3 regions of the Rhodoglobus sp. G.S.23 genome follow, and region 2 is predicted to be linked to each of the others. Evidence: predicted binding sites of a transcription regulator. Region 2 holds the regulator's gene; each other region holds the start of a gene.
The links. The regulator HrcA, encoded in region 2, represses chaperone genes, less so after heat shock. The targets are predictions, from matches to a motif close to TTNGCACTCGNNNNNNNCGAGTGCNAA.
Positions count from the first base shown of each region.

Region 1: the regulator HrcA is predicted to act here: its motif matches at 4,130-4,156, upstream of AC1ENN_RS09985 (Hsp20/alpha crystallin family protein).
Region 3: the regulator HrcA is predicted to act here: its motif matches at 3,224-3,250, upstream of groES (co-chaperone GroES).

Region 1 covers NZ_CM155237.1:2,047,484-2,053,388, reverse strand. The annotation lists gene AC1ENN_RS10000 (ATP-dependent DNA helicase RecG) at 1-1,935, shown strand, start outside; gene coaD (pantetheine-phosphate adenylyltransferase) at 2,017-2,505, shown strand; gene fgd (glucose-6-phosphate dehydrogenase (coenzyme-F420)) at 2,524-3,540, shown strand; gene AC1ENN_RS09985 (Hsp20/alpha crystallin family protein) at 3,640-4,080, opposite strand; gene AC1ENN_RS09980 (hypothetical protein) at 4,233-4,511, opposite strand; gene AC1ENN_RS09975 (hypothetical protein) at 4,525-4,818, shown strand; gene AC1ENN_RS09970 (TIGR03557 family F420-dependent LLM class oxidoreductase) at 5,148-5,905, shown strand, end outside.
Region 2 covers NZ_CM155237.1:1,726,361-1,732,265, forward strand. The annotation lists gene AC1ENN_RS08275 (PhoH family protein) at 1-282, opposite strand, end outside; gene AC1ENN_RS08280 (histidine triad nucleotide-binding protein) at 278-628, opposite strand; gene AC1ENN_RS08285 (16S rRNA (uracil(1498)-N(3))-methyltransferase) at 646-1,377, opposite strand; gene dnaJ (molecular chaperone DnaJ) at 1,387-2,487, opposite strand; gene hrcA (heat-inducible transcriptional repressor HrcA) at 2,511-3,533, opposite strand; gene AC1ENN_RS08300 (DUF4870 domain-containing protein) at 3,746-4,144, shown strand; gene AC1ENN_RS08305 (DUF4870 domain-containing protein) at 4,234-4,608, shown strand; gene hemW (radical SAM family heme chaperone HemW) at 4,624-5,874, opposite strand.
Region 3 covers NZ_CM155237.1:2,390,878-2,396,782, reverse strand. The annotation lists gene tsaD (tRNA (adenosine(37)-N6)-threonylcarbamoyltransferase complex transferase subunit TsaD) at 1-584, shown strand, start outside; gene AC1ENN_RS11680 (DUF4190 domain-containing protein) at 685-969, shown strand; gene AC1ENN_RS11675 (DUF4190 domain-containing protein) at 1,071-1,997, shown strand; gene AC1ENN_RS11670 (class I SAM-dependent methyltransferase) at 2,012-3,199, opposite strand; gene groES (co-chaperone GroES) at 3,323-3,619, shown strand; gene rarD (EamA family transporter RarD) at 3,743-4,687, shown strand; gene AC1ENN_RS11655 (ABC transporter substrate-binding protein) at 4,745-5,905, shown strand, end outside.

The sequences.
Region 1 (5,905 bases), 320 kb from region 2:
CTTGAAGTGTCGATCAGCGACGGCACGGGCATCCTGACTCTCACGTTTTTCAATCAGGCCTGGCGAGCGAATGAACTGTCACCGGGCGTCCGCGGAATTTTTGCTGGCAAAGTCGGCCAATATCGGGGCACGCGCCAGCTCGCTCACCCTGATTACGAACTTTTTGATCGGGATGCGCTTGAGCTGAAGAAACCTGAGCAGGCGAAGGCGTGGGCTGAGCAACCCATTCCGATTTACCCGGCAACGTCAACCGTGGCGAGTTGGCAGATTCAGAAAGCGGTCGAGGTCGTGCTCGACACTCTTGGACCTCTCGACGATCCTGTTCCGGATGCCGTACGTCGCGAGCGTGAGCTGCTTCCATTTGCGAAGGCGCTTGAGCAAGTGCATCGCCCGAAGGTTGACTCGGATTGGCGAGCAGCTCGGGACACTCTGCGTTTTCAGGAGGCGTTCGTTTTGCAGTCTGCACTGTTGCAGCAACGACAGAGGCAGCGTGAATCTGAGGCGATTGCGCGCACGGCTGGGTCGCTCGTGGACGGTTTTGATGCGGCGCTTCCGTTCGTGCTGACTGGTGATCAGCAGACGGTGGGGGAGCAGATCTTTCACGATCTGGCCGAGCCGGTTCCGATGAATCGTCTGGTGCAGGGCGAAGTGGGCTCTGGCAAGACTCTCGTGGCATTGCGAGCGATGCTGGCGGTGGCCCAGTCGGGTGGGCAGTCGGCCCTGCTTGCGCCAACCGAGGTGTTGGCGCATCAGCATTTCCGATCCATCGTGCGCACTCTTGGCCCCGATCTTGCGGCAGAATTGCGCCCGACTCTCATCACAGGCCAGCTCTCCACGGCCGAGCGCAAGAAGGCGCTTCTCGCGAGCGTGTCTGGCGCCTCACGCATTGTGATCGGCACCCACGCACTCTTGGGCGATGCGGTGAGCTTCGTTGACCTCGGCCTAGTTGTCGTAGACGAGCAGCACAGATTTGGTGTTGATCAGCGTGAAGCACTGCGACTGAAGGGGGCCAAGCCACCACACGTTCTCGTTCTTACGGCGACACCCATCCCTCGCACGGTCGCGATGACAGTCTTTGGTGACCTCGATATTTCGTCGATCGCCGAATTGCCCGCTGGTCGCCAACCCATCAGCAGTCATGTGGTTCCGCTGGCCGAAAAACCCGGTTGGGTGTCTCGTGTGTGGCAGCGTTTAGCCGAGGAACTCGCTATTGGCAGGCAAGGTTTCGTCGTGTGCCCCGCTATCGATGCCAAGACGCAAGAGCCCGGCAGTGACCCTGCGCCGGCAGCGGCTGATGATCCGGATGCCGGACCGCCGCGACCTATCGCCAACGTTACTGAGGTGTTGGCTTCGCTACGCAGCAACGAGGTGCTCGCAGGTAAGCGCATCGAGGCACTCCATGGCAAGTTGTCGAGCGACGAAAAAGATGACCTTATGCGGGCGTTCGCTGCCGGTGATGTCGATGTTCTTGTCGCAACGACAGTGATCGAGGTTGGCGTTGACGTGCCAAACGCTTCTGTGATGGTCGTGCTTGACGCTGATCGCTTCGGGGTATCCCAGTTGCACCAGTTGCGCGGCCGTGTTGGCCGAGGTGGCGTGCCGGGCCTGTGCCTGTTTGTGACTGCAGCGGAGGTGGAGTCGCTTGCCCGCGAACGTGTTGAGGCTGTGGCATCCACTCTTGATGGTTTCGAGTTGGCGAACAAAGACCTTGAGCTTCGTCGTGAAGGTGATGTGCTCGGCGGTGTGCAATCGGGTGGGCGTTCGAGTTTGAAGCTGTTGCGGGTGGCCAATGACGGGCAACTCATTACGGAAGCGCGGGAGGCTGCGCAGGCGGTCTTGGCTGACGATCCGTCTCTGGCCGAGCATCCGGCGCTCGCCGAAGCACTCACGCGTCGCCTTGATGAGAGCGCAGAAGCCTTCCTCGGCAAGAACTAAGTCCCTGTGACCTTGCTGGCGAGTTTCCTCGCACAGCGAACTCCCACGCGGTGAGCAGCACTCAGCCACTATCGTTGAGGCATGAGTCGGATCGCTGTCGTTCCTGGGTCCTTTGACCCTGTCACCCTGGGCCACCTGGATGTGATTGAGCGGGCAGCAAGAACCTTTGACGAGGTGCACGTTGTTGTCGTGCACAACCCGGGCAAGACGGCGCTTCTGCCGATCGCACAGCGGGTTTCGCTCATTGAGCAGGCGGTGGCGGATGCACGGCTTGCCGGCAACATTCGGGTCACGAGTTGGAGCATGGGTTTGCTCGTCGACTACTGCACCGAGGTTGGGGCGAGTGTCATTGTTAAGGGCATCCGTTCTCAAGTGGATGTCGCGTACGAAACCCCGATGGCGATCGTGAACCGCGATCTTGCTGCTGTCGAAACAATTTTCATGCTGCCAAACCCTGAACACGCTTATGTTTCGAGCTCGCTTGTGCGGCAGGTTGCCGCTCTGGGCGGCGATGTTGCGCCGTACGTTCCGCGGTCAGTTTCTGATTTTTTGCAGGCGCCTCGCGAGTAGTACGGGCACAATGGGTCTATGACTCTTACTCTCGGATACAAAGCCTCAGCTGAACAGTTTGCCCCACGTGAGCTCGTAGAGATTGCGGTCGCGGCCGAAGCCCATGGCATGGAGAGTGTTGCGGTAAGCGATCATTTCCAGCCCTGGCGTCATGAGGGTGGTCATGCACCGTTCTCACTGAGCTGGATGGCTGCTGTTGGAGAGCGCACGAGCACGATTCGGATTGGCACGAGCGTGATGACCCCCACTTTCCGTTACAACCCTGCCGTTCTGGCGCAGGCTTTTGCCACGATGGGTTGCCTTTATCCTGGGCGCATCATGTTGGGGGTTGGCACGGGTGAAGCGCTCAACGAGGTCGCTACCGGATTCCGTGGTGCTGGCGCGCAGGACTGGCCCGAGTTCAAGGAGCGGTTTGCGCGCTTGCGCGAATCAGTGCGCCTCATGCGTGCACTCTGGACCGAGGATCGGGTGTCGTTCGAGGGAGAGTACTACTCCACTCACGAAGCCAGCATTTATGACCGCCCCGACCAGCCCATCCCGATTTACATTGCTGCGGGCGGCCCGATGGTTGCCCGCTACGCCGGTCGTGCCGGTGATGGTTTCATTTGCACCTCTGGCAAGGGCATGGAGCTCTACAACGACGCGCTCATTCCTGGCGTCAAGGAGGGTGCGGCTAAGGCTGACCGCAAGTTCGAGGACATCGACCGGATGATCGAAATCAAGCTCTCCTACGACACCGACGCCGAGCTCGCCCTCGAAAATACACGTTTCTGGGCCCCGCTTGCGCTCTCGAAGGAGCAGAAGCACGACATCACTGATCCGATCGAGATGGAGAAGGCTGCTGACGCGCTGCCGATCGAACAAATCGCTTCGCGGTGGATCGTGGGCAACGACCCAGACAAGATTGTTGAAGAGATTCGCCAGTATGTGGATGCCGGACTCAATCACCTCGTGTTCCACGCGCCCGGGGGCGACCAGCGTCGTTTCCTCGAGCTCTTCGAGCGCGACATCGCACCGCGATTGCGGGCGCTGTAGCGACTAGAGCGCGAAGTACTTAACGAACGATGGGCGGATGCGTGAAGCATCCGCCCATCGTTGGTGTGTGGCGTTGGCGCGTCGACAGCGGCGTGCTGACTAGCTTGTAACGGCGACTGTCTCGGACGATCGAGCCTGGTTCGCGGAGTTGGTGCTGACCTCAATCTTGCGAGGTTTTGCCTTCTCCGACACCGGGATGATGACGCTGAGTACGCCGTTGTCGTAGCTGGCGCTGATGTTTTCGCGGTCAATGCCGGCGCCAATGCTGAACTGGCGCAGGTAGGACCCGTAGCGACGCTCCTGCGATAGCCACTTGGCTCCTTCGCGCTCGCCGGCGGTGCGTTCGGCACGAATGGTAAGCAGCTGGCCATCGACGTCAACGTCGACGGAGCCGGGGTCTACGCCCGGAAGGTCGGCGGTGAGAACGTACTCGTCGGCCTGACGGTAAAGATCCACGGGCATGGGCTGGGTGCCGACGCGGGACTGGGCTGCAGCGGTGAGCCGGTCGAGTTCGGCAAAAGGATCAAATGACAGTGTCATGGGAAACCCCTTTCTCAAAGTTGAGTCACGGTGACTCAATAATCAGAAATTAGCACTCTCACCCCGAGAGTGCCAAGTCATTTCGCTCACAGTTCGCTGATAACGAAGCGACCGTCGCCGGAGCGATCCGGCGACGGTCGGGTGCGGCGCAATCATCGGATGATGAACCGCGGATAGTTCTGCTCAGCGCGAGTCCGGGCTAAAGCCAGGCGCTCGCGACGGAGTTGGTGTTCGGCCCGGAATTCAGCGGTTGCGATCAGTCGAGCCCGGTGAGGACGGCGGCTCCACGTGATGAGCGCAACGCCGAGATGCAGAGCAATTCGGTCGATGAGTCCCACGCGGTGCGCCGAAGTTGGGCGCGACTGGGCGTTGTTGCTGGGTTCGGGCGGATGGTTAGGGCGGTCCTTAGGGGCCGCCAGAGTTGTGTTCATGAGGTGATCTTTCGTGACAGAAGCTGATGCGGAAGGCGCGCAAAAGCGCGCCGGTTCGGGTGGCGACCCAACGTCATCCCTCGGCGATCGCGAGTTGCAGAAGAAGGAGAGATCATCGCGATGCGCTGGCGCTCCAGATGAGGTGGGCGCAGACTCGTCAGTCGAACGCAGTCTCGTGATGATCGAGTTGAGTCGTGTGCTCCGTGAGCGCCGCCACCGTCAGAACCGGTTGGCGGAGATCGCTAGCCGGTTAGGCGGAGAGGGTGCCGACGGAGCCGGCGATAGTCGGAATCATTCCGATAGTTGAAATAAACACGCGAGGCTCCTTTCGATTGTTGGCGTTTGCTCAGTGTAGAACTATCGCCAACTGAGAATCAAGACCCAATTTGGCGACGATCTATTGCCGGTGCTGCCGGTGCTGCCAGTGCTGGTCCATCAGGACGGGGTTGCCGTCTGGATCTTCGAGAACAATGCTGGCTGGGCCTTCGGTGGAATCATCCACACCGTTGATAATTGCCGCCGTTCTTCAGCATGAGCCAGCCCGGTGAACGGCCAAGTATCCGGTCAGCGGTTTGGGAATTCGCTGGTTCATCCGTTGTGACACGGCAGAGGCGCAGTCCGCGCGACAATAGACAGATGCCCGCCTCCGTTTCTGCGCCCCACATTGGCTATGCCGCAATGCTTGAGCGGTTTCATCCGCGCGACGTGTTGGCGTTTGCCCAGCACGCCGAATCACGCGGCTTTCGTGGGGTGATGGCCGCAGACCACTATCAGCCGTGGACGCCGCAACAGGGCCAAGCTTCCTTCGTGTGGAACGTGCTGAGCGCGCTTGGCCAAACCACGATAGGTGACTTAGGCACCGGAGTCACAGCGCCCACATTTCGTTGGCATCCCGCGATGGTCGCTCAGGCATCGGCCACTCTTGCCGCAATGAATCCGGGCCGGCACTGGCTGGGCCTTGGCAGTGGTGAGGCCATTAACGAACATGTGGTCGGCCAGTACTGGCCTGAAGCGCCCGAACGCATCAACCGCATGTTTGAAGCCGTCGAAATCATCAAGAAACTGTTCGCCTCGGGGCTGGCAGGCAAAGATGTGCGCCACGATGGTCAGTTCTACCGGCTGGAGTCGACTCGGCTCTGGACAATGCCCGAGACCGCACCCGAGATCTTGGTCGCCACCGCCGGTCCCGTCGCAGCCAAACGCGCAGGGAAAACGGTTGATGGGCTCATCACCGAGGCCGCGCCGCTCGAAAAGATTGACATGCTGCTCAAACGATTCGCTGAGGGTGCACGTGAAGCCGGCCGTGACACTGCACAGCAGAGCCGCGTCTTGAGACTGCATCTCAGTTGGGCGGACACTGACGAGCAGGCGATGAAGAACGCCATCACCGAGTG
Region 2 (5,905 bases):
ATCAACTTCTTGAGTGCCAAGATCATGACCATTGCGAACCATTGCGATGAGTTCGTCAACGAGTTCTTCGGCAGCAGCAAGGGGAACCGGATCCCCGGTCAGGGTGATCTCGTTTCCACGGACATGCATTTCTACATCGGGAAATTTACTTTCCACGACCCGGAGCAGTCGGTCTTGGGGACCAAGCAACTGCACCATAGCAACGCCGTCTACTTCGATTGCCACGCTCTCGCGGTCCTCCGGAGGCGTCGTTTCGGTACGTGCGGACTCAGAGTCACTAATGACCAAGGGTGCCTTCCTCGAGGTGTCCACCGAGCACGTGAGCGTGAACGTGGAACACTGTTTGACCGGCACTTTCGCCGGTATTGAAAATCAATCGGTACTCGCTATTGGTGTGCTCGTCTGCGAGTTGCCTGGCTACTGCGACCAACTCGGCGAGCAAGGCCGGATCGCCGGCCGCCAACTGGGAGACGTTAGCGAATTGCTCGGTTTTGGGAACAACGAGCAAATGAACGGGTGCTTGCGGGGCGATGTCGCGAAACGCAATCACGGAATCTGACTCGAAGACAATATCCGCGGGAATCTCGCGAGCGATGATCTTCGTAAAGATCGAAGGTGAATCAGACATACCTCTAGCCTAAACCTCTAGGCCCAGCGGCCAAGTTTGACGTTCAGCACAGCGAGGGCAGCAGGGCCAGCGGTGGACGTGCGCAAGACTTCACTGCCCAGTCGAACAGTGGATGCTCCGGCCGCGGTGAGCAGCTCCAACTCGTGGTCAGCGACCCCGCCCTCTGGCCCAACGACAAGCACGACGTCGCGATCGTCCACGACGAGGTCAGCGAGAGTTTCGGTCGCGGTCGGCTCGAGGACGAGCATCCGCGTGCTTGACGCAAAATCAGCCAGTTGTTTCGTTGTGACCAGATCGAGAACGTCAGGTAACCACGTGCGCAGCGACTGTTTGCTCGCTTCACGCACAATTGCCGCCCACCGATCGCGTCCTTTCGCGACCTTTGCGCCGTGCCAGCGCGAAATACTTCGTGCTGCCGTCCACGGAATCACACCGTCAATGCCGAGTTCGGTCGCTACTTGAACCGCAAGCTCATCACGGTCGGCTTTGGCCAATGCTTGAGCGAGAAACACCGCAGGGGTGCTGCGTGGCGTGCGGTGCGTCTCGGCTACTTCGATGCTGAGTTCTGTGTGTTCGGCAGTCGTGATGGGCCCCGAAACTGTGAGCCCAGCACCATTGCTAATCGCAATCGTCTCGCCAACCTTGAGGCGTGAGACTGTCACCGCATGGCGGGCTTCCGCTTTCGTCAGCGAAACCGTATCGCCGACCTGCGCGTCGTCGAGCTCTTCATCAATGTACAGGTGCGCCACGGTCGTCGCCTACAGGAACCGATCGCGAAGCTTCGCAAACAGGCCCTGCTGGAATTCAGCAAAATGTGGTTCTTTGCTCTTGCGAATGGCAGCAAGTTGTTTGATCAAGGTCTGCTCGGCACCACTCAACTTGGTAGGTGTGACCACTTGGATGCCCAAGCGCAAGTCACCTCGACCGCCTCCGCGAAGGCTCGTGATTCCTCGTTCCTTGACCGTGAGAACTTCACCGCTCTGAGTGCCAGGCTTGATGTGAACTTCGACCTTGTCATCGAGACCATCGAGCGTGACGGTGGTTCCCAAGATCGCGTCGAGCATCTGCACCTCGACGGTTGCGAGAAGATCGTCATCTGAGCGACTGAAGACGTCGTGATGACGGACTTTCATCTCCAAGAAGAGGTCTCCATTCGGGCCGCCTGCCGGGCCGACTTCACCCTGACCGGGCATTTGCAACCGCAAACCGGTTTCGACTCCGGCCGGAATGTCAACCGAAATGGTGCGCTGTGCGCGCACGCGACCTTGGCCGGCACACGTGGCACACGGGTTCACGATGATGTTGCCGTATCCGCGGCATGTGCCGCAGGGACTCGACGTCATGACGTTGCCCAAAAGGCTGCGCACTTGGCGCTGGATCTGGCCGCTACCCTGACAAATATCGCAGCGCACTGGAGATGAGCCGGGAGCTGAGCAGTTTCCCTCACACGTTTCACAGAGCACAGCTGTGTTGACCTCGATGTCCCGTGAGACACCGAAGATGGTGTCTTTCAGGCTGACTTCAACCCGCAAGAGCGCATCTTGTCCCCGCTCCCGTCGCGAGCGTGGTCCAACGGATTGTCCGCCACCACCGCCACCAAAGAAGGTCTCGAAGATGTCGCCGAATCCGAAGTTCGCACCGCCGCCGAATCCGCCGCTTCCACCCATGTCGTACTGCTGACGTTGCTGCGGATCGCTGAGCACGTCATAGGCATGCGTGACGGACTTGAACCGCTCTGATGCATCTGCGCTCGGGTTGACGTCGGGGTGCAACTCGCGAGCGAGTTTGCGGTACGCCTTCTTGATTTCTTCTGGCGTGGCCTCGCGGGCAACGCCCAGTGCTTCGTAGTGATCTGCCAAAGTTCCGATTGCTCCTTACGAGCTCAGTTTTCTTCCAAAAGTCGCGACAGGTAGCGCGCTACCGCGCGAACCGCTGCCATGTTGTTCGAATAATCCATGCGGGTTGGACCAAGCACACCGAGGCGTGCAATGCCGCCGCCAGACGAGGAGTACCCACCCGTGACGACCGAAGTCTCTTCCAACCCAAATTCTGCGTTCTCGCGTCCGATCCGCGTGGAAACGGACCCACTTGTTACTTGCATTTCTCCAAAGAGCCGTAACAACGTCACTTGCTCTTCTATTGCCTCAAGAACAGGAAAAATACTTCCCGAGAAGTCTTGCTCGGTTCGCGCAAGATTTGCTGTGCCCGCGAGAACAAGTTTGTCATGGCGATTAGCCAATACCTGTTCGATCAAGCTGGATGCCACCTGGCTGACGAGTGCCTGACGTTCCACAGGAAAAATATCCGCGAAGTTCGCGAGCCGCTCCGCCGCCTGAGGAAGCGACTGATCGTGGAGCGCCGAATTCAGCTTTGCGCGCATCTCCCCCAGAAACACCTCGTCTAGAGGTTCGGAAACATCGATGAGCCGCTGCTCGACGAGCCCGGAGTCGGTGATGAACACCGTCATAATTCGCGAAGAATTAATGGGGACCAGCTCAACGTGGCGCACCCGAGCCGTAGCAAGAGACGGATACTGCACAAGCGCGACACTGTTCGTTAGCTGGGACAGCATGCGGACAGTGCGCGCAAGAACATCATCCAAATCGTCTGCTTGCCCCAGGAACGACTCAATTGCTTGACGCTGGGCGCTAGTGAGCGGCCTCAGATCTGCAAGCTGGTCGACGAATACTCGATAGCCCTTATCTGTTGGCACCCGGCCAGACGAGGTGTGAGGAGCGGTAATCAGCTCTTCGTCTTCGAGCAAAACCATGTCGTTGCGAATCGTTGCAGCAGACACCCCAAAGGAATGACGCTCGACTATCGATTTGGATCCGACAGGCTCGCGCGTAGCAACGTAGTCCTGCACGATGACTCGAAGCACGTCAAGTCCGCGGGCGGAAACCATGCCACCACCCACCTCTCTTGATTGGCACTCAATCCGTTCGACTGCCAATCTTACTCGACACTCCGTGACACAACCGTTGCACCGCGCAACTCATTAGCGCTAGCGTGTCTCTGTACTTGAGCGCTACCCCTTCGGGGAAATGCTCAGGTGGCACACCGAGCACTTTGATGAAACCCGGGAAGTTCCCTTGTTCACCTGAAAGGCACGAACTCATGACTGACGCAAATCCGCAGCCCGCCGCACCGCAGCCTGCCGCTCAACTGACCACGGCTGAGGACAACCAGTGGGCGTCATTCGCTCACTTGGGCGGAATCCTCAGCTTCCTGCCATCGCTCATCATCTGGCTGGTCTTCAAAGACCGCGGTGCTTTCACCAATGTGGAAGCAAAGGAAGCGCTGAACTTCCAGATCACGCTGACCATTGCGCAGATCGCCGTCGCGATCCTCGGTTCGATCCTCTCCGCAGTCACTTTCGGTCTCTTCGCGCCAATCCAGGGCTTGCTCTGGTTTGCTCTGGTCGTTGTAGCGATCATCTTCTCGATCGTCGGCTTCACCAAGGCGAAGGATGGCAATCACTACCGTTACCCCTTCGCTCTTCGTCTCATCAAGTAACGCGGTAGTTACCCGCTGAAAAAGACTCGGCCCCGGGAGCTTCGGCTCTCGGGGCTATTCTTTTGCCCAATGCAGGGTTTAATGGAGTCATGTCAGATTCCACACCTCCCACCAGCTCTCCGTACGCACCGATCCAACCGATGAGTCCAAGCGATGAGAAGCTCTGGTCGACACTGATTCACATCGGTGGAATCTTCTTGGGATTCATTTCAGCGCTCGTTGGCTACCTCGTCTTCAAGGACCGCGGACCGTTCGTGCGCGCCCACGCTCGCACTGCACTCAACTTTCAAATCACGATGTATATCGCGATGTTCCTTGGCGGGATTCTCACCATCGTCGGAATCGGCTTCCTCATTATTGTCGCGGCCGCCGTTCTGATCGTCATCTTCAGCATCATCGCTGCAATCGCCGCGAACAAAGGGCAGGCCTACAGCTACCCACTCACGTTCGAGTTCATTAAGTAACTCAGACCCATCGCTCTAAATAGGGGCGTCAGCGAGCAGTCGTCGTACTACGGCATCCGCGAGCAGGCGCCCCTTTAGTGTGAGCTCAATCGTTCCGCTCAGCGCGGCTCGTGCTTCGACGAGCTCTTCGGCAATCAGCCCAGCGACCGCGGTACGACCTTCGGCATCGAGCGTGTCAATCTGAAGCCCATTGCGCACCCGGGTGCGCAACAAGACGTGTTCCAAATACTTACTGGAGTCAGCGAGCGTCTCTCGACCTGCCCCCGGAGAGCGACCAGCGGCGATACGATCCGCATACGCCGCCGGGTGCTTCACATTCCACCAGCGCACTCCTCCGACGTGGCTGTGCGCGCCAGGGCCAACACCCCACCAGTCATTGCCCAACCAGTAGCCCAAATTGTGACGACTAGTGTTGCTGACCTCAGGATCATCGCTTGCCTTGCCCCAGTTACTGACCTCATACCACTCGTACCCGGCAGCCTTGAGCTTCTGCTCCGCTAATTCGTACATGTCAGCCTGAAGATCATCATCGACGGCAGCAACAACTCCGCGGCGAATCTGTGCCGCCAACTTCGTGCCCGTTTCGATAATCAGCGCGTAGGCCGAAATATGGTCAGGATCCTGCGCGATCGCGTGATCAAGCGAACGCTCCCAATCCTGCAAAGTCTCGCCCGGAGTTCCGTAGATCAGATCGAGGCTCACATCGAGCCCCACCTCGCGAGCCCACGCCACAACATGAGGCACACGCTCGGGGTCGTGAGTGCGCTCCAGCGTTGCCAGCACATGAGGCACTGCCGACTGCATTCCAAACGACACCCTCGTGAATCCGGCATCTTTGAGCGCCAGCAGGTAATCGCGGTCAACAGAATCAGGGTTCGCCTCAGTGGTCACTTCGACATCCGAAGCGAAACCCCATGTATCGCGCGCGGCAGCGAGCATGCGAGTGAGGTCGGTCACGGGCAACAGCGTTGGAGTGCCGCCGCCAAAGAACACTGTCGACGCTTTTCTGGGAGCAACGCCAGCCTGGGACAACACGGTGGATGCCAATGCCATTTCAGCGATCGCTTCCGTTGCGTAGTCAGACCGTTTCGCTCCGCGCAATTCTTCGCTCGTGTACGTATTGAAATCGCAGTAACCGCAGCGAACCCGACAGAACGGAACGTGAATGTAGACACTCCACTGACGGTTCTCAGAACCGGCGGCAGCGCTTTCTGGTAGCGCGCCGTCAAGGGGTGCTGGGTCGGCAATGGGCAAAGCACCTGGCACGAACGAGTCCCCTAAACAGCTGATCACACGA
Region 3 (5,905 bases), 660 kb from region 2:
TCGAACTGCTCGGCGAGACAATCGATGATGCGGCAGGCGAAGCCTTTGACAAAGTAGCGAGACTGCTGGGATTGCCATATCCGGGCGGGCCACAGATCGACCGGGTTGCTGTCGGGGGAGATCCCCGTGCGATTCGCTTTCCTCGAGGCCTCAGTCATGCCAAGGATCTGGAGCGGCATCGCTACGACTTCTCCTTTTCGGGTCTCAAGACCGCTGTTGCCCGGTGGGTGGAGCGCGAGCAAGATGCGGGAACAGAATTCTCGATCGCGGATGTTGCCGCTAGCTTTCGAGAGGCAGTCGTTGACGTCCTGCTGACCAAGGCAGTCGCGGCGTGCGTTGATCGAGGGGTGCCTCGCCTGCTTCTCGGTGGCGGGGTTGTTGCGAATGCCCGGGTGCGGGAACTCGCTCAGGAGCGGTGCGACGCTGCCAACATCCAACTCAGGATTCCGCCGCTGTCGTTGTGCACCGACAACGGCGCGATGATCGCAGCGTTAGGTGCCCAATTGGTAATGGCAGGTAAACAACCGTCGACGCTGAGCTTCAGTGCGGACTCGACTCTTCCTGTCACCCAAATTCAGGCGTAGTTTCGCGCTAGGCTCGAACCCAGACACATTGACAGCGTTCTTTCAGGCTGACAATATGGTCGCGCCGCTTTCGGTTTCATCTACTAAGGAGCATTCCGTCATGTCAGAACCCACGCCTTACGCCTCGACGCCAACAGGCGCGCCGGTTGCCAAGTGGAACGTACTCTCCATCGTGTCCCTCGTGACCTCGATTCTGTGGCTTAGCCTCATCGGCATCATCACTGGTCACATCGCACTAAGCCAGATCAAAAAGACTGGCGAACAGGGCAACGTGCTCGCCATCATCGGACTTGTCCTGGGCTACCTCGGTCTACTGGGAGCCATTATTTTTGGCGCGATCATCATCGGATCGTTGGCACTCGGCGGAGCCGTAACCTCGTACTAGATTTTTCCTGTTCGAAGGGCCTGCACAGGTGTGCGGGCCCTTCGGCGTTAACGCGAATTGTTAACGGGAAAATGTTGATGTTCGCTTGCTAAAGTGGCCGAATGGCTACTAACAACTCAGACGGCTCGACGCCGTCGATCCCCACTCCCGCTATTCCTGCGGCATCAAGCGCGCCCAAGGCAAAGGCGACTCCGTCAGCCAAGAAGCCTGCGGCAACGAAGAAGACGACCGCCTCGCCGGCCGCAGCGAAGTCCACACCTGCAGCGAAGGCTTCCCCCACTAAGACTTCAGTTGCCAAGGCTTCAGTTGCCAAGGCTTCCACCACCAAGACTTCCCCTGCCAAGGCTTCCACCACCAAGACTTCCCCTGCCAAGACTTCCACCACCAAGACCGCCGCGGCTAAGGGCACTGCGGCAAAGGCCACCCCTACAGCGAAGATGGATGCTGCGGAACCCGCAACGGAGAAGGCTGCCGTTCCAGCGCCAGTCGCCGCTACCAGCGCAGCACCGAAGTCAGCAGCGGCACCGGCACCGGCAAAGTCCGCAGTGTCGGCGACAAGTGCTGCTGCGGCCACTCCGGCATCGGCGACGTCAGCTCCCTCGACCCCGCCGGTGCCTCCCGTCACGCCCAACGACACTCCCGCGACGTCGAACGATCCGTACTCCGCGCCAAGCGGTACCCCGATCCCCGGCTACGAGAGTGCAGCTACTCCGGGTCAGGCACCATTCACCCCGGTTCCGGCCGGTCCCCCACAGGGGCTCTCCATCGCCTCGATGGTTACCGGAATCTCGGGCATCCTGCTGTCGTTCGTCGCTTTTGGTTTCTTGCCGGGCGTTGCAGCGGTAGTCATGGGCCACATGGCGCAGAAGAAGCAACCTCAGTCGCGTCCTTTCTGGCTCACGGGCTTGATCACCGGATACATTAGCGTCGCGATCGGCTTGATCACCGGAATCATTATTATTGGCGCATTCCTGCTATTTACTGCAGGCATCAGCCAGATGGGTCCCAGCTTCCGCCGCGATTTCTAGCAGCCACCAGCCCGCTACGCAGGCGAAACAACGCGGCGAGCTAGTAGCGCCCGACGCTTGCCTGCCACGCGAGTAAGAATCAGCGTTGCACTGTGCTCACCCTTCAGTGAGAGCGATGTTCGGAAAGTCGCGGGGTCGATATCGACCCCGCGCTTTTTGATTTCTAGAGTGCCAATCTTGCGGGAAGCGAGTTCCTTCTTGAGGGAGCGCTTATCGAGTGCGAAGTCAGCGACAATCTCGAAACAGGTTGCGAATGGCGAGGCCACTGCTGCGTCTGCACTGAAGTACGCAATCGACGTGTCGAGCATCCGTCCGTTCAGCTGTCTGGTGAGATCTCCGATAAGCCTCGCCCGGATGACTGCCCCATCTGGTTCATAAAGAAACTGCCCTAATTCTCCCGTGGCTTCATCTGCGCTGTCGGAGGCTGCCGTCATTTCGGCGGTGCCGTGTTCACCGATGACCAGTGCGGAGCGACGGATGCCGTCGCGAGCGACTGCACCGAACCACAGCCCGAGCTCTACGACTTCACGGCCGACTGAGATCCACTGGGCTTCAGCATTTTCGGGAATGAGATCGCGATCGATGCCGGGGCCGAGCTTGATTCCGGTGGGATAGCGCTCGGCAAGACTGAAAGCGAAATCGAGTGATGGTGTCCAGTCCGCCGGATTGGTCAGGCGAACGCGAGCATCCCGCCGCGCTGGGTCGAGGTAGATGCCGTCGATCCCTGAGAGATCTGCCGATTCTGCATCGCCGTGAACGACGTGAGCGTTGCTCCAGGGAGCTAGATTGAAGCTCGCGAGCGCTGCGGTGGTTTCGTCCAACTCGACAGCCGTGACGGTGAGGCCGAGGCCTGCGAGCGCGAGGGCGTCTGCGCCGATTCCGCAGCCGAGATCGGCGACCCACTTCACATTGGCGTTACTGAAGCGGCCGGCGTGGAGCGCCGCAACAGGAAGTCGAGTTGCTTGTTCGAGGCCGGCTTCGGTAAAGAGCATCCGTTCGGCAAATGGGCCGAACTTGTTCGCCGCTTTTGCCCGCAATTTGGACTGGCTGAGCACGGCGGCGACGAGGCCGGCGCTGTGGCCAGCTTTTCGCAGTTCGCCGACAGTGCGTACAATCTCGTCGCTCGATTGCCAAGCGGGAAGTGAGTCGAGCAGGCGGAGGCCTTCGGCTGAAAGTAGCTCGCGCAATTCGCTCTGATTCATTCTCTAACCGTATCCGCATCTGTATTGGCACTCACGTTGATCGAGTGCCAACCAAGCCGTATAGTTGATCTGGCACTCCCACAGGGAGTGTGCCAACCCAAGAACTTGAGAAAGAGGTCACACGTGTCGGTGTCCATTAAGCCGCTCGAAGATCGCATTGTTATCAAGCAGGTCGATGCAGAACAGACCACCGCGTCTGGGCTCGTCATTCCTGACACTGCGAAAGAGAAGCCCCAAGAGGGTGAAGTAGTCGCCGTAGGTCCCGGTCGTATCGACGACAACGGAAACCGCGTGCCGCTTGACATCGCCGTAGGCGACAAGGTTATTTACTCCAAGTACGGCGGGACCGAAGTGAAGTACGGCGGAGACGACCTGCTCGTGCTGTCGGCTCGCGACGTTCTTGCTGTGGTCGTTCGCTAAGGCGAAGCGCAAATCATCGCCGAACTTCGCTGTTCGGCATCACTCAAGCCCAAGGCAATTGCCTTGGGCTTTTGTGTTGGGCGGATGTCAGTGGTGCAGCCGGCGCAGCCCTAGACTTTAACGGTGCCCCCGACTTCTCACGCTACTGACCGCGTATCACCGAGCGGCCTCGGTTTTGCGGTATCCGCCTACATCCTGTGGGGCGCGATGCCCATCGCGTTTTTCTTCCTCAAGGACTCAGGCGCCATCGAGATTGTGGCCTGGCGGATTGTTCTCTCACTCGTTTTCTGTGCTGCACTTTTGCTCGTCACGCGTGGCTATGCGCGGGTGATGGTGATTGTGCGCGATCGTCGAACTTTCTGGACTCTGGGTTTGGGCGGCGCTTTCGTTGTCGTGAACTGGCTTGTCTACGTTTATGCAAGCCTCAACGGCCACATCGTTGAAGCATCGCTTGGCTACTTCACGAACCCCATCGTGACCGTATTGCTTGGCGTCATCATTCTTCGAGAACGACTCCGCCCTCTACAGTGGGTCGCGATTGGCATCAGTGCGCTCGCTGTTCTTGTGCTGGCGATCGGTTACGGAAAATTCCCCTGGATCGCTTTGGCTCTGGCCTTCAGCTTCGGTCTCTATGGACTCGTAAAGAAGAGCGTTGGACCGAAGGCGGATGCGCTGGGTGGACTAGCAGTCGAAACAGCATTCTTGACGCCAATCGCCATAATAGTTCTGTTTGTATTGGGCGCCAATGGCACTCTTTCGCTTGGCTCCGTTAGCACTAGCCACACGGTTTTGACGCTGTGTCTTGGCGCCATCACCGCGATCCCCTTGATCCTTTTTGCTGCCGCCGCCCGCCGTCTGCCGCTCACCTACATGGGCCTCGCCCAGTACTTGGCACCAATACTGCAGCTTGTGGTTGGCGTCTTCATCTTCCATGAGGCTATGCCGCCGGAACGCTGGTTAGGATTTGCCATTGTGTGGGTGGCGTTGGCTATCCTCACCTTCGATCTCTTCCGTCACTCGTCTCGTACTCGGCTTGGTTCGCCAGCCGAAGCTCCTGGCGCACCGTAGTATTCCTGTGAAGGTGCGTGATCGCCCGAAGGTTGCGGTGCCGAGAGAGGTAAGTCAATGACGAGGTTTCGTGCAAGTCGACGTCTAATCGTTGCGGCATCCGTTGCCGTCGCTCTTGCAGCGTGCAGTTCACCCGCACCGACGCCCACTCCGGTGGTTTCGGCAGCAGCGTCACCTACTCCGACCCCGGTTGTAACTCCTGCGGGTGATGGCGTGCTGCGAGTGGGCACCATCTTTCCGACGAGTGGAACATTCTCCTTTCTCGCTGCTGCGCAAGCGGCGGGGGTGGCTGCTGCAGTCAAGGAGATCAATGCGGCTGGCGGAGTAAACGGTGCCCCCGTTGAGATTGTGAGTGCAGACTCGGGTGAGGCAAAGACCACAAAGCTCGAGTCATCGTTTAAGACGCTGGTGTCTAAGAAGGTTGATGTGGTCATCGGGCCGTCGTCGTCGGCTCTCGCGCAAAGGGCTATCCCTCTCGCAATCGAAGCCAAGATTCCGGTAATTTCTCCTGCTGCCACCTTCTCGACCCTGGGCGATGTTTTCGACGATGGCTACTTCTTCCGCACCATACCGGCCTACGACCAGCAGGGTTATGCGCTCGCAGAAGCCCTTGCGGGTGGCGAAACAACTCAGCGCATCGCATTTGTTTATGTCGCGGATGACGAGGGTATTGCGCTTCATGACACGTTCGTCACTGCCCTCGCCGAGTACGGCAATGAACTCGTAGCCGACGAAGTTTTTACCAGCTCAACCACCAACTTTGATTCGATCGTTGCCAACCTTAAGAAAGCGAAGCCCGATTTTGTTGTTGTCGGGTCGACGTATGACGCCGTCAAGGCAACCAAGGCTGCTATCGCAAAACTTGTGGCCGCTGGGTATAAGGGTTTGAAGCTTTGGCTTACGTCACTGAACACTGGTGACTATTCGCAATCGTTCACGAACGGCACGCTGAAAGGGGTGCGGGGGGTCATTGAGGGTGCGCAGCCATCGAAGACGTTAATCGCGACGTTTAAGGCAACCAATTCGAAACTCACGAGCTACCGCTATGCAATGGAGTCCTATGACGCCACCATGTTGGCTGCTCTCGCGGCGATCGTTGCCCAGGATGACGCGGGGGAGCAGGTTGCTGGTTCCCTCTATGACGTCTCAAAGGGCGGAGTGAAGTGCCTGAGTTTCGCTGAGTGTTTAGAGGTCCTGAAAACAACAAATGACATCGAC